4 regions of the Actinomadura sp. B10D3 genome follow, and region 1 is predicted to be linked to each of the others. Evidence: riboswitches for the same ligand, from Rfam matches in the RefSeq annotation. Region 1 holds a riboswitch; each other region holds the start of a gene.

Region 1 (3,240 bases):
CCGCACGACCTGCCGAAGGTGGTGGCGGACGACGACCTCCCGCTGGTCGAGGAGGCCGTGCAGACGATGTTCTCGCGGCGCGAGCCGGTGGAGGCCGAGCATCGCGTGATCGGCAAGGACGGGACGCCACGGCACCTGTGGGTGTTCGCCGAGCCGGTGCTCGGGGAGTCGGGGCTGCCGATCTCGATCAATATCGTCTCGCAGGACATCACCCGGCGGCGCGGCGTGGAGCGGGCGCTGGCCGAGACGCGGCGGCAGATGCTGCGGCAGCAGGCGCGGACGGCGCAGGAGCGGCGGGTGGCGGTGACGCTGCGCCGCGCGATCCTGCCCGACGAGGACGAGGTGGAGCAGCTCCCCGGCCTGGTCACCGGGCTGCGCAGCCTGGCCGCGGAGAGCACCGCGCGGATCGGCGGGGACTGGTTCGCGACCCGCACGCAGCAGGACGGGCGGGCGATGTTCGCGATCGGAGACGCGGCCGGGCATGGGCTGCCCGCGGCGGCGGCGATGGCGCGGACCCGGAACGGGCTGCTGGGCCTCGCCTGCACGGGGGAGCCCGCGGGACGGCTGGTGGGCTGGCTGAACGAGCTCGTCGGCAACATGGACCCGCCCGCGACCGGAACCGCGATCGTGGCCCATTTCGACTCGTCCCGGCGGGTTCTGGAGTGGACGTGCGCGGGGCATCCGCCGCCGATCCTGGTCCGGGACGGCCGGGCGACGCCCCTGGAGGTCGTCCGCGATCCGATGCTCGGCGCCATGCCCGGCTGGGAGTACACCACGATCAGGACGGCGCTCCGCGCGGGCGACCTGCTCTTCCTCTACACCGACGGGCTGGTGGAGCGCAGGGACGCGGACCTGGACGAGCGGATCGTCCGCCTCACGAAAATCCTGCGGGAATCCTCGACGCAGCCCGCCCGCGTGCTGGACGAGGTCCTGGCGCGGATGGAGCACGACCGGGCGGCGGACGACACCACGCTGTTCGCCCTGTACGTGGAGTGACCGGCGACCCGGCCGACCTGCGATGATCACCTGATGTGACTTAGGCCTCACTCGGACGGGCCCCAGGGGGTCGATGGCGGTCGGTGAGGGCCGGATGACCATGTGGCCTTAAGATCGCCCCGGGGTTTCTTTACCTTTCGCCGAGGTGCGGAAAGCCCTATCCGCAAAGGGCTGGGAGGCAGTCCGATAAAGATCGGGAACACGCGCCTCCATGACGGTGTTGGTACTCCCTTGGAAGGGCTTTGAGCAGGCAAGACGCTGCTTTGTGCCTGGTTTGCTTTTCTTGGCCAGGTTGGTACCTTCTAGGCGAATCAAGCAACGCAGCCCATGCGTTGCCGCCGGTCGTCGAGGCGGCCGAGGATCGCGGAGCGGAAACCGCACGCGATGCGCGCCACAGGACGCGCGCCCCCACATCAAGATCAGTCAGAGATACATCCGAGAAATGAGCACCGCTGCCGCGGTGCAAGGCCGAGTCCGTCCCGGTCGAGACCGACCGGACGGAGCCGGGGACCCAGGTTCCAGGGGTGAATCGGCGTGCCCCACAGGTGCGCCGTAGGGCTGCTTCCATGCCCGAATCCGTCAGCTAACCCGGTAGGCGTCATGGAAGACAAGGAGATTCCCTGCATGACCGGTCGTTTCGATCGACTTTCCCTCAACCGCTTCACGCCCGAGGACAAGGCCGTCGGCGTCGCCGTCGGTGCGGTCCTCGCCGGCGCCGTCGCGCTCGGCGTCGCCGCCCCCCTCGCGGACGGCAGCGCCGCCGCCGAGACCTCCGCGCAGGCGGCGTCCGTCAAGAAGGGCGCCGTGTCCGCCGAGTCCGGGCAGGCGAAGGGCAAGACCATGTCGGCCGCCGAGGCGCGCAGCGAGGGCTGGAAGGTCCCGCCGCGCGCGGTCAAGCCCGACGAGGTGATCAAGCTGGCGAAGAGCCAGGTCGGGATCGACGAGGGCCGGGGCGGCCAGACCAAGTTCCACAAGTGGTACGTGTCGACTCCGCACGCCAAGGCCACCGCCCAGCGTGACGGCGGCTTCTCGGTCAAGGCCTACAACGGCGCCCAGTGGTGCGACATGTTCGTGTCCTGGCTCGGCGCCCAGACCGGTGTCCAGAACATGGGCTGGGACGCCTACACCGTCAAGCACGCCACCTGGTTCAAGGACACCGGCCGGTGGGGCCACAAGCCCAAGCCCGGCGCGGTCGTCTTCTTCGACTGGGACAAGGGCTCCGGCGGCAGGATCGGCGGCATCGACCACGTCGGCCTCGTCGTGAAGGACAACGGCGACGGCACCTTCAAGACCGTCGAGGGCAACACCGGGAACGCGGTGAAGGAGAAGGTGCGCCAGAAGTCCCAGGTCGTGGGCTTCGGCTACCCCGACTACGCCGCCTGACCCCGAAACAACGACATCCTCGAAGGCGCCCGGCTTCTGCCGGGCGCCTTCGGGCGTTCCGTCGGGTAATACGACGCATTGACAGCCTTTGATCTCCCTTGGACCTCAGTGTGGCGTTCCTGGAAAGGAATCACAGGCACACGGCAGTCGGTGAAGGGGGATGCCCATGCGGGTGCGCCCGGACGTCAGTGTGGTGGTGATCGCCTACAACGACGCGGAGAGGCTCCCGCACGCGGTGGCCTCGGCGCTGGCGCAGTCGCTCGGCGCCGTCGAGACGGTCATCGTCGACGACGGGAGCACCGACGGGACGGCGCAGGCCGCCGACCGGTTCGCCGCGGCCCACCCGGGACGGGTGCGGGCCGTCCACCTGCCGACCAACTCGGGCGGCTGCGGCCGTCCCCGCAACCGCGGCGTCGAGGCGTCGGCGGGCCGGTACCTGATGTTCCTCGACAGCGACGACCTGCTGGACCGGCACGCCTGCCTCAACCTCCTCGCCGCCGCCGAGGACACCGGCGCCGACATCGTCTCCGGGCTCTGCGACCGGATCTTCCTCGACCTGCCTGCGGGGGCCAAGGGGCGCGTCCGCCCCTGGTACCCCTGGCTTTACCAGCGCAGGGCCGTCTACGAGTCGCTGGACGACAACCCGAACCTCCTCTACGACACCCTCTCGACCAACAAGGCGTACCGGCGGGGCTTTCTGGAGGAGCACGGCTTGCGGTTCGTCGAGCGCCTGCACTACGAGGACCTGCTGTTCACCGCCGAGGCCTACCTGGCGGCGGGACGGACGGCGCTCATCCCGCACCGCGTCTACCAGTGGCTCGTCCGGGAGAGCGTGCCCGCGCCGTCGATCTCCAACCGGCG
Region 2 (3,240 bases), on a different contig from region 1:
ACGAGCTCGCGGTCCAGCCGGTCCTTGACCATCCGGGCGGTGACCTTGGTGCCCTTCTCGCGCCCGGCCATCGGCCCGGTGTTGGTGCCGATCGTCATGGAGATCGCCGGCTCGTCCACCGTGATCAGCGGCAGCGGGCGCGGGTCGTCCGGGTCGGCGATGGTGTCACCGATCATGATCTCCGGGATGCCGGCGATCGCGATGATGTCGCCCGGACCGGCCGCCTCGGCCGGCTTGCGGGCGAGCGCGTCGGTCATCAGCAGCTCGGTGATCTTCACCCGCTCGATGCTGCCGTCGTGCCGGCACCACGCGACCTGCTGGCCCTTCTTGATCGTGCCGGCGTGCACCCGGCACAGCGCGATCCGGCCGAGGTAGCTGGAGGCGTCCAGGTTGGTCACGTGCGCCTGCAGCGGCGCGTCCGGGTCGTAGGCCGGCGCCGGGATCGTCTCGGTGATGACCTTGAACAGCGGCTCCAGGTCGGCCGAGTCGGGCATGGCGCCGTCGGCGGGCTGCTCCAGCGACGCCCGCCCGGCGCGCCCCGACGCGTACACGATCGGGAAGTCGATCTGGTCCTCGTCGGCGTCGAGGTCCATGAACAGCTCGTACGTCTCGTCCACGACCTCGGCGATGCGGGCGTCGGGCCGGTCGGTCTTGTTCACGACCAGGATCACCGGCAGCCGCGCGGCGAGCGCCTTGCGCAGCACGAACCGGGTCTGCGGGAGCGGGCCCTCGCTGGCGTCCACCAGCAGGACGACGCCGTCCACCATCGACAGCCCGCGCTCGACCTCGCCGCCGAAGTCGGCGTGGCCGGGGGTGTCGATGATGTTGATCGTCAGCCCGTTGTGCTTCACCGCCGTGTTCTTCGCGAGGATGGTGATCCCCTTCTCGCGCTCCAGGTCGTTGGAGTCCATGACACGGTCGTCGACGTCCTGGTTCTCGCGGAAGGCCCCGGACTGCCAGAGCATGGCGTCGACCAGCGTCGTCTTGCCATGGTCGACGTGGGCGACGATCGCGACGTTCCGGAGGTCGTCGCGCGTGGAGATGGGCATGCGGGTTCGCCTTGCGTGAGATTTCGGGAGTGGCCGCCGACACGCGGCGAACCCATTCTACTTGGCCCTGCGTACCACCCACCACGAGCCGTTCACACCACCCGCACCACGAGCCCCGATTGGCCAACTTTGCTCATCCTTTGTAATCTGCCCGAGATCCGGTCGTCGGGAGTCCCACCCCTCGGGACTGCGGCCGGGACGCCGAATCTCCCGTCACGGGAGAACCGGGGACCCAGGTCCCTGGGGTGAATCGACGCACGCGTCGTAGGGCGACTCCTGGCCCGAACCCGTCAGCTAACCCGGTAGGCGTACGTGGAGAGGAGAACACCGGCTTGGCACCGGATCCCCGAAGGCGGCGGCGCATCACGCCCGCCGCCACCGCCGCCACCCTGCTCCTGATCGGTCTCGGCGCCACCGCGCCCGTCACCGCCCACGCCGCGCAGCCCCTCCGGCTCGCCGCCGCGCCGAGCGCACCGAGCCCGACGCCGACGACGGAGAAGGGCCTGCGCAAGAGCCTCGACGCGCTGAACGAAGAGGCCGAGATCCTCACCGAGAAGTACAACAAGACCCGCGTCGACTTCGGCAAGGCCCGCAAGGCCGAGCAGGCCGCCGCCCGGGAGGCGCAGCGGCTGCGCGCCCTCGCCGAGCCCGCCCGGCAGCAGCTCGGGCGGCTGGCCGCCGCGAACTACATGGCCGGCGGCCCCGACGTCATCTTCGGCGCCGGCGGCTCCGCGGAAGGCCTCTCCGACCGCGCCTACCTCGCGCAGAACCAGGCCGCCGCCGTCCTCGCCCTGAAGAAGCAGATCGACCAGGCCGAGGCGGCCCAGCGCACCGCCGAGGCCAGGACCGCGCAGGTCAAGAAGGCCTGGGAGGACGCCAAGAAGGCCCGCGCGGCGGCCAAGACCAAGGTCGCCGAGGTGATGAAGCGCCTCGACAAGCTGACCACCACCCACGTCCGCGACCCCCGCAGCGGCCTCACCGCCACCGTGAAGGGCTCCGGACTCCCCGCCAAGATGGCCCGCAAGGCCCTCACCAAGCTCGGCAGCCCGTACGTGTGGGCCGCCGCCGGCCCCAACAGCTTCGACTGCTCCGGCCTCGTCGTCTGGGCCTACACCCAGGTCGGCAAGCCCGGGCTCCCCCACTACACCGGCGACCTGTTCGCCCTCGGCACCAAGGTCTCGCGCGGCTCCCTGCGCTCCGGCGACCTCGTGTACTTCGGCAGCAACCTCCACCACATGGGCATCTACCTCGGCGGCGGCAAGTACCTGCACGCCCCGCAGACCGGCGATGTGGTGAAGATCTCCAACATGTCGGACCGCTCCGACTACGCGGGCGCCAACCGCATCTCCTGACCTACAGGAACCTCAAGACCTACAGGGACCTCCTGCGGCGCGGTAGGAGGTCCCTGTATTTATCTGCCTTTCCCTCTGACTGTCAGGGTCTTAGGCCTTGGGTGGCCAGGACCTCTATTACCGGGCGGTCGCCTGGGAGCCAGGGGACGTCGTAGAGCTCCGGCGGGGTCAGCCAGCGGAGGGCCAGGTGCTCCAGGGGGCGGGGTTCGCCCTCGATGATCCTGGCGGTCCAGACGCGCAGGACGCTGCGTTCGCTCAGGCGCCAGTCGCCGCCGATGCGGCGGCCCAAGCCCACCTTGACGGCGAGCTCCTCATGGCATTCGCGGACCAGGGCGTCCTCATCGGACTCGCCCGGGTCGACCTTCCCTCCCGGCAACTCCCAGCCGCCCGCCATGTGCGGGGGCTCGGCCCGCTGCGCGCTCAGCAGGCGCCCGTCCGAAATGATCGCGGCGCCGACGACCACGAGGTCGATCGCGACCAGCTCCTCTCGCTAGCTCTCGCTGACGGCGGCCCCGCCGACCAGCCGTGTGGACTCCCGGACGATCTCCTCCAGGTGGTCGCCGTGCGCCCCGCGCCAGTACACCTGCCCGCAGTCCGCGCAGCGGCCGTAGACGTCGTAGCTGCGGCGCGTCCCGTCCTCCAGGAGGCGCTCGACCTCCTGCTTGTCGACCGGGACGAGGACGCCGTTGCAGGCGGTGCAGCGGGACCAGGGGGACAGGACGGGGGCGAAGCGGTCGAGGAGGTCGCGGAGCTGGTCGTCGGGGCGGGAGCCGCGGACGTAGGCGCCGAACCACAGGGCGCGGCGGCGGAGCAGGCCGCGGTCCTGCGTGAGCAGGACG
Region 3 (3,240 bases), on a different contig from region 1:
CAGATGGACCACAAGGTCGAGGAGTTCAACCAGCTCAACGAGAAGCTGAAGATCGCCAAGAAGAAGTACGAGAGCGCGAGCAAGGCGAGCAGGCAGGAGCAGGCCGCCTTCGAGGAGCAGCGCTCGGCGATCGCCAAGATGGCCGCCGCCGCGTACAAGAACGGCGACTCCGCGGACGTGACCGGCTTCGTCGGCAGCAACGACCCGCAGGCCATTCTCGACCAGGCGGCCGTCTTCTCGCACCTGTCGCAGGAGCGCAGCTCCCAGCTCACCCAGTTCCTCGCCACCGCCCAGCGGCTGCGCCGCGAGGAGTCGCAGGCCAAGACGGCCTATGACGACGTGAAGGCGAAGACCAAGGAGCTGCGGGAGCAGAAGAAGAAGCTCGACCGGGAGGTCGCGAAGCAGAAGGCGCTGCTGCGGCGGCTCGGCGGCGGAAGCTCCTCGGGCGGCGGTGGCGGCATCGGCGGCACCTACACCGGTCCCGCCAGCGGCTCGGCCCGCACGGCGCTCAACTTCGCCTACGCCCAGCTCGGCAAGCCCTACTCCTACGGGGCCGAGGGGCCGAACTCCTACGACTGCTCCGGCCTGACCATGAAGGCGTGGGGGGCCGCGGGCGTCAGCATCACCCGCACGACCAACTCCCAGTACGCGGCCACCAAGCGGGTCGCCAAGAGCAACCTCCAGCCGGGCGACCTGGTGTTCTTCAGCAGCCTCGGCCACGTCGGGCTGTACGTGGGCGGCGGCAAGATGATCCACGCTCCGCGCACCGGCAAGAACGTCGAGGTCGTGAGCATCACCTCGGGCTACTACCTGAGCAACTACTACGGCGCCGGGCGCCCCTGACCCGCGCCCTCCGGGCCCGCCACGGCGGCGATCCGGAGCCTCCACCGACAACGGACCGGGCTTGACCTGGTCCGTTGTTGATTTTGGGGGGGTTTGCCTTCTGTTGGGGCTTTGGTACCTTGTCACCACTCACGGCGCCCTCCAGGCGCCGTGGCCCCGGGGCGCTCACCAGGCGCTCCCGTCCCACGCGGCGCATCCAGCCGCCGCGTGACGGCGGCGCGAGCCACGCGTCGCTCCCCCCGAGGACGGCGCGCTCCACGCGTCGTCCGGCGGCACCCGAGAGTGCCGCGGCGGTCTCCACGCGAGACCCGGCCGTTCCCGTTCCCCCGTGCGCACGCCCGCAGCGTGCATGGCGCTGAGAGCGCTGCCACGGCGGGTGTCCACGGGCGGCCCCGGACGGCCCCCGGCGACGGGCCGCCGTCCGACGCACAACACAGGCGCCGCGCGTTCGCACGCGGGAGACAGGTCCCGCGCCGGGCCCCATCACGCCCCCAGGATCGCAGCGGCAGCGCCGAGTCCGCCCAGTGCGGAACCGGGGACCCACGCCGGCAGGGTCCGGGAACCGTCCCGGACGACGTCCGGCACCCGGGGTGAATCGGCGAGTCTCCTCCGGCCCCGTTCCGGTGGAGCCCGCCGTAGGGCCACTTCCACGCCCGAACCCGTCAGCTAACCCGGTAGGCGTCTGGAAGAAGCGAAGGAGTGAGTTCCGCAGCGTTACCTGGGCGTGGCCGCCCGTCGTGCGGCCACGCCCCATTTCCCCCTGCTCTCCGCGGGCACCCGCGCCCACGCGCGCGGACCGCGCCCGCAGCCCCCCATCCGAACCGGCGCGCCCGCCCCCGGGCGCGTCACCGCCGAATCCGCTGACCGCCGTGCCCCCATGCGCGGCCGGTGCGGAACCGGGGACCCATCACGTCCTCATCGGGGTGAATCGGCCTGCCCGCGGGCCGTAGGGCGGCTTCCACGCCCGAACCCGTCAGCTAACCCGGTAGGCGGCATGGAAGTCGAGGAGAACCCCCGCGTGCCAGGTGCACACCGCAAGAAGACCCCGGGCAGGCATCGCAAGGCGAGCCCCCTGCCCCTCACCTGGCGGACGACCGGCGGCCTCATCGTCGGCGCCGCCGTGCTCGGCACCGCCGCCGCCACCGCGCAGGCGTCGGTCCTGCCGTTCGGATCCGCCCCCGCCGCGTCCACCGCGGCGCACGCCCCCGGCAAGAAGCCCTCCGGCGGCTCGTCGAAGGACTCGTCCAAGGACGGGGCCCGGAAGGCCGCGAGGAACGACCCGGGGAAGGGCGCGCCGCGGAAGCCGGCCGCGAAGGCGCCCGGGAAGTCCTCCGGCAGGTCGCGGCCGACCGCCGCCGAAGCCATCGAGCTCGCACGCTCCCAGGTGGGCGTCGAGGAGGACGGCGGCGGCGAGACCAAGTTCCAGAAGTGGTACATGCGCACGGCGCGCGCGAAGGAGACGCTCGCGCGCGACGGCGGCTCCCTCTCCGCCTACGGCGACGCGAACTGGTGCGACATGTTCGTCTCCTGGGTGGGCGAGCAGATCGGCTTCCGCGACCAGATCGGCAGCGACGCCTGGACGGTCGCGCACGCCCGCTGGTTCCGGCAGCAGGGCCGCTGGGGCACCGAACCCCGTCCCGGCGCGATCGTCTTCTACGCCTGGGACGGCGGCAAGGACGTCACCGACATCCGGCACGTCGGCATGGTGATCAAGAAGATCGACGACCGGACCATCGAGGCGGTCGAGGGCAACACCGGCAACGCCGTACAGGTCAAGAAGCGGTCGGCCGACGACGTCGTCGGCTACGGCTACCCCGCCTACCGGTCCTGATGGCACGGCCCTGACCACCGGCTGCATAGGATCGCCCGCGTGGAGGAGCGTGCCGTGCGGACCAGGCCCGTGACGCGCCGCAGGGCCCTCGCCCTGGGCGCGAGCGGGGCCGCCGTGATGCTCGCCGGGGGCGCCGGGCTGCTCGTCCCGCCCACCGGCGAGACGAGGCGCGCCGATCCGTCCGGTGCCGGGGCCTCCGGCGCGGCCGCCGCGATCGACCCGGACGCGGCCGCCGCCGTCCTCGCCAACCGCGCCCGGGCCGTGCGCGACGGCGACCGCATGGCCTTCCTCGCCACCGTCGGCGACGCGCCCGCCGAGTTCCAGGCCGCCCAGTCGCGGATGTACGACAACCTCCGGGCGCTTCCGCTGGCGGGATGGCGGGAGCGCGTCGTCGGCACGCAGGCCGTGGACGAGGAGCACGCCGTCGTCCGCGTCGAGGTGCGCTACCGGCTGCGCGGCTTCGACCGCGGCGAGGTGGCCCGCACCCGCTACCTCGCGCTGGCCCCGCGCGGGGGGACGTGGACGATCGCCGGCGACGGGACGTCCCGCGGGCTGACCGACGACGC
Region 4 (3,240 bases), on a different contig from region 1:
CCTCCTCGGCCACGTCCGCCACCTCTCGGGTCTTCACTACAGGCACTGTAACCAGCCGCCACAGACCGGCGCCGCGCGGAGGAGCAAGGCTGCGGCGGCGCGGGCATCACGTCCGCGGCGGGACCGTCCGCGCCGAGGGCGACCTGGACTTCCGTGGGACGCTCGCCGTGGACGGGCAGGCCTCACCGAGCGCTACTGCGTCGTCCTGGAGACGCTGTCGTCCTCGCCGGAGCTCTCGGTCACCTCGGGGACGGCGCCGCGCTGAGCCGTGTCACAGAGGCGGGGCCCAGCCGGGAGCCACCCGGCGCAGGCTGCCGAGATTGCCGCTGAGGACGTCGGTGTGGGGGATCACGAAGTCGCCGTTGGGGTGCCATCCGGTGAACTGCACGCCCATCACCCGGCCCGGCAGGAAGGGGGCCGCGGGCCCGCTGTGCAGCGGGGCCTGCGGCAGGTTGTTCCGGTCGTAGTGCGGCGAGTAGCGGACCTCGGCGCCCCAGCCGGGCCTGGCCTCGTCCGTCCCGAAGACGACCCAGTGGTCGGTGAGGACCTGGGCGCCCAGGTCGGGCACGGCCCCGGTGTGGCAGTCGATCGCGGGCAGCGCGAACCGGTCGGGATCGTGTGGGGAATACCACATGAGCAGCGGGTTCGCCGCGAGCGCCTCCCGGTTGTCGAAACAGCACAGCGCCACGGCGTAGCCCGGGTACATGGCCGCGTAGAAGTCGAACAGCGGGCGGTTGGCCGGGATCCGCTTGGGCGGCGGGACCTGCTCCAGGGCGTCGGGGATCAGCGTCGGATCGGTGGCGAGCACGACGGTGTAGACGTCGTGGTCGAAGACCTGGACCGGCGGCGGCCCGGCCGGCTGCGGAGCCGCCCCGTAGGCGCCCCCCGGCGCCCGCGGGACGGGGCGGAGCGTGTCCACCATGTCCCGCAGGATGCGGGGGCACCCGCTCGTGTCGATGAAGTTCGCCTGCGTCATGCCCGCGGCGGGCAGATGCAGCAGCATCGCGTTCGGTCCGGGGGCGAGGTTCTGCGCGGTGTTCTGGTAGCCGAGGACGTGCACCCGCCCGTGCTCGCCATGGTTCCGCAGCCCGTGGTACAGGATCGTGCCGGTGAATCTGGCCGGCGCCGCCGCAACGCACATGCCGTCACCCTCCCACGAATCCATCCGCACCCGTGCAGGGCCGCCTCAGGGCCTCCGGATCGCCCACCGGCGGGGCGCTGAGGCCCAGTTCTAGCCCGCTGACCTGCGGCTGAGTGATTTGATGCGGTTTGCCTTTCTTTGGGGTTGCCTGTAGCTTCTCGCTCATCAAGGCGCCCGCCAGGCGCTTTCGACCAGCGTGTCCCTTGTGGCACGCGGGCCTCACCGGCACCGCCGGGAGGCCGGCGGCGCGATCCACGCGTCGCCTCGCGTCAGCCCGATGCGTCGCACGGGTCCCCCGACCCGTCCTCGCGCCGACCATGCGCACGCCGGAACGTGCAGGCGCCGAGAGCACGCCGGGACGAGACGCCCCATCGCGGCCCCGCCCCCGGGGCCGCCTCACCACACATCACATGCCGCTCTTTCGCACACGGGACGACAGGGTCCCGTGGACGGGCCCGAGCGCCCAAGGATCGCAGCGGCAACGCCGAGTCCGCCAACGCGCGGAGCCGGGGACCCAACCACGCACTGGGGTGAATCGACCTGCCCAGCAGGCCGTAGGGCGACTTCCACGCCCGAATCCGTCAGCTAACCCGGTAGGCGGCTTGGAAGCCAAGGAGCCCCCCTGTGACAGGCAAGCACAGCAAGTCCCGTGGCCCCCTGGGCCTGACCCCCCGCGCCGCCGGCGCCCTCGCCGGTCTCGCCGTCTTCGGCGGCGTGGCCGCGACGACGGCGCACGCGGCGGTGTCGCCCGCTTCGGGCGGCGACGACAAGGCGTCGGCCGTCACGGCCCACGTCGTGAAGGAGCCCACCGGGAAGAAGGCGGAGGCGAAGAAGGCCCCCGCGAAGAAGGCCGCCGCCGACTCCGCCGGCGGCGAGAAGATCGACGCCCGCTCGAAGGTGATCGCGCGGGCCAGGACGTGGCAGCCGCACTCCGACGACCGCGTCCCCTACAGCCAGGTCAGGACCCACGAGGGCTACCGGGCCGACTGCTCCGGCTTCGTCTCGATGGCGCTGGGGCTGCCCAAGCCGGGCCAGAACACCGTCGGCCTGACGTCGTCGAAGTTCACCAAGCGCATCAATATGTCCGAGCTCAAGAAGGGCGACCTCGTCATGGACGCGGAGGGGACGAACACCACCCGCCACGTCGTCATCTTCGAGAAGTGGGCGAACAGCAAGCACACGGCCTACTGGGCGTACGAGCAGCGCGGCCGGTACGGCACGGACTACCGGACGCGCGACTACGGCCTGGACGCGGGCAGCGAGTACAAGGCCTACCGTCCGACGAACCTCTGAAAGAACGCGAAACCACCCGGCCGGGCACCTCCCCCGGCCGGGTCTTCGCGTATGGGCGCGCCTGAACTTCGCGTCACGTCCAGGTGAGGCGTTCGCTGAGGAGCGCCTGTTGCGCGGGATTGGCGGTGAGCGCGAGGGCGCGGCGGTCGGCCGCGTGCGCTTCTCTCCGGCGGCCGAGGTCGCGCAGCAACTCGGCGCGGGTGGCGTGGTAGAGGTGGTGGCCGTCGAGGGCCTTCGCGAGCGGGGCGAGTTCGTCCAGCGCCGCCGCCGGGCCCTGGACGTACCGGACGGCGATGGCGCGGTGGAGGCGGACGACCGGCGTTCCCGTCATGTGAAGGAGCATGTCGTAGAGGACGAGGATCTGGTCCCAGTCGGTGTCGTCCCAGGTGGGAGCCTCGGCATGGCACGCGACGATCGCCGCCTGGACCTGGTACGGGCCGGGAGCGCGCATCGCGGCGGCGCGCTCGATCAGCCGTCCGGCCTCCTTGACCGCGTCGTGGTCCCACGTCGCGCGGTCCTGGTCGCGCAGGAGGACGAGGCGGCCGTCGTCGTCGAAGCGGGCGGCGGTGCGCGCCTGGTGGAGCCGGATGAGCGCGAGCAGGCCGAGGACCTCGGGCCGGCGCGGCATCAGCCAGGCGAGCTGCTCGGCGAGCCACCGCGCCTCGTCCGCCAGGTCGCGGGCGTGGCCGCGGTCGCCGCGGCTCGTCAGGTACCCCTCGTTGAACAGCAGGTACACCACGGCCAGCACCTGGCCGACCCGCTCGTCCAGCTCGTCCTGGGCCGGGATCCGGTACGGGATCCCCGCG

Evidence for each region. A riboswitch is a leader RNA that binds a small molecule or an ion and turns the genes downstream of it on or off. The one in region 1 is predicted to bind cyclic di-AMP.
Region 2: another riboswitch for cyclic di-AMP. It lies ahead of ABGB11_RS01775 (C40 family peptidase); the one in region 1 lies ahead of ABGB11_RS31555 (CHAP domain-containing protein).
Region 3: another riboswitch for cyclic di-AMP. It lies ahead of ABGB11_RS06620 (CHAP domain-containing protein); the one in region 1 lies ahead of ABGB11_RS31555 (CHAP domain-containing protein).
Region 4: another riboswitch for cyclic di-AMP. It lies ahead of ABGB11_RS37965 (hypothetical protein); the one in region 1 lies ahead of ABGB11_RS31555 (CHAP domain-containing protein).

What each region holds. Positions count from the first base shown of each region.
Region 1 covers NZ_JBDPLY010000027.1:3,930-7,169, forward strand. Annotated here, with positions in the region: gene ABGB11_RS31550 (SpoIIE family protein phosphatase) at 1-996, shown strand, start outside; cyclic di-AMP (ydaO/yuaA leader) riboswitch at 1,453-1,609, shown strand; gene ABGB11_RS31555 (CHAP domain-containing protein) at 1,621-2,379, shown strand; gene ABGB11_RS31560 (CDP-glycerol glycerophosphotransferase family protein) at 2,546-3,240, shown strand, end outside.
Region 2 covers NZ_JBDPLY010000001.1:421,487-424,726, reverse strand. Annotated here, with positions in the region: gene typA (translational GTPase TypA) at 1-1,049, opposite strand, end outside; cyclic di-AMP (ydaO/yuaA leader) riboswitch at 1,239-1,374, shown strand; gene ABGB11_RS01775 (C40 family peptidase) at 1,382-2,401, shown strand; gene ABGB11_RS01770 ((deoxy)nucleoside triphosphate pyrophosphohydrolase) at 2,484-2,873, opposite strand; gene ABGB11_RS01765 (Mut7-C RNAse domain-containing protein) at 2,892-3,240, opposite strand, start outside.
Region 3 covers NZ_JBDPLY010000003.1:106,632-109,871, reverse strand. Annotated here, with positions in the region: gene ABGB11_RS06625 (NlpC/P60 family protein) at 1-843, shown strand, start outside; cyclic di-AMP (ydaO/yuaA leader) riboswitch at 1,343-1,539, shown strand; cyclic di-AMP (ydaO/yuaA leader) riboswitch at 1,699-1,851, shown strand; gene ABGB11_RS06620 (CHAP domain-containing protein) at 1,862-2,674, shown strand; gene ABGB11_RS06615 (hypothetical protein) at 2,714-3,240, shown strand, end outside.
Region 4 covers NZ_JBDPLY010000039.1:17,440-20,679, forward strand. Annotated here, with positions in the region: gene ABGB11_RS37955 (helix-turn-helix domain-containing protein) at 1-37, opposite strand, end outside; gene ABGB11_RS37960 (hypothetical protein) at 272-1,141, opposite strand; cyclic di-AMP (ydaO/yuaA leader) riboswitch at 1,614-1,756, shown strand; gene ABGB11_RS37965 (hypothetical protein) at 1,766-2,434, shown strand; gene ABGB11_RS37970 (DUF6596 domain-containing protein) at 2,508-3,240, opposite strand, start outside.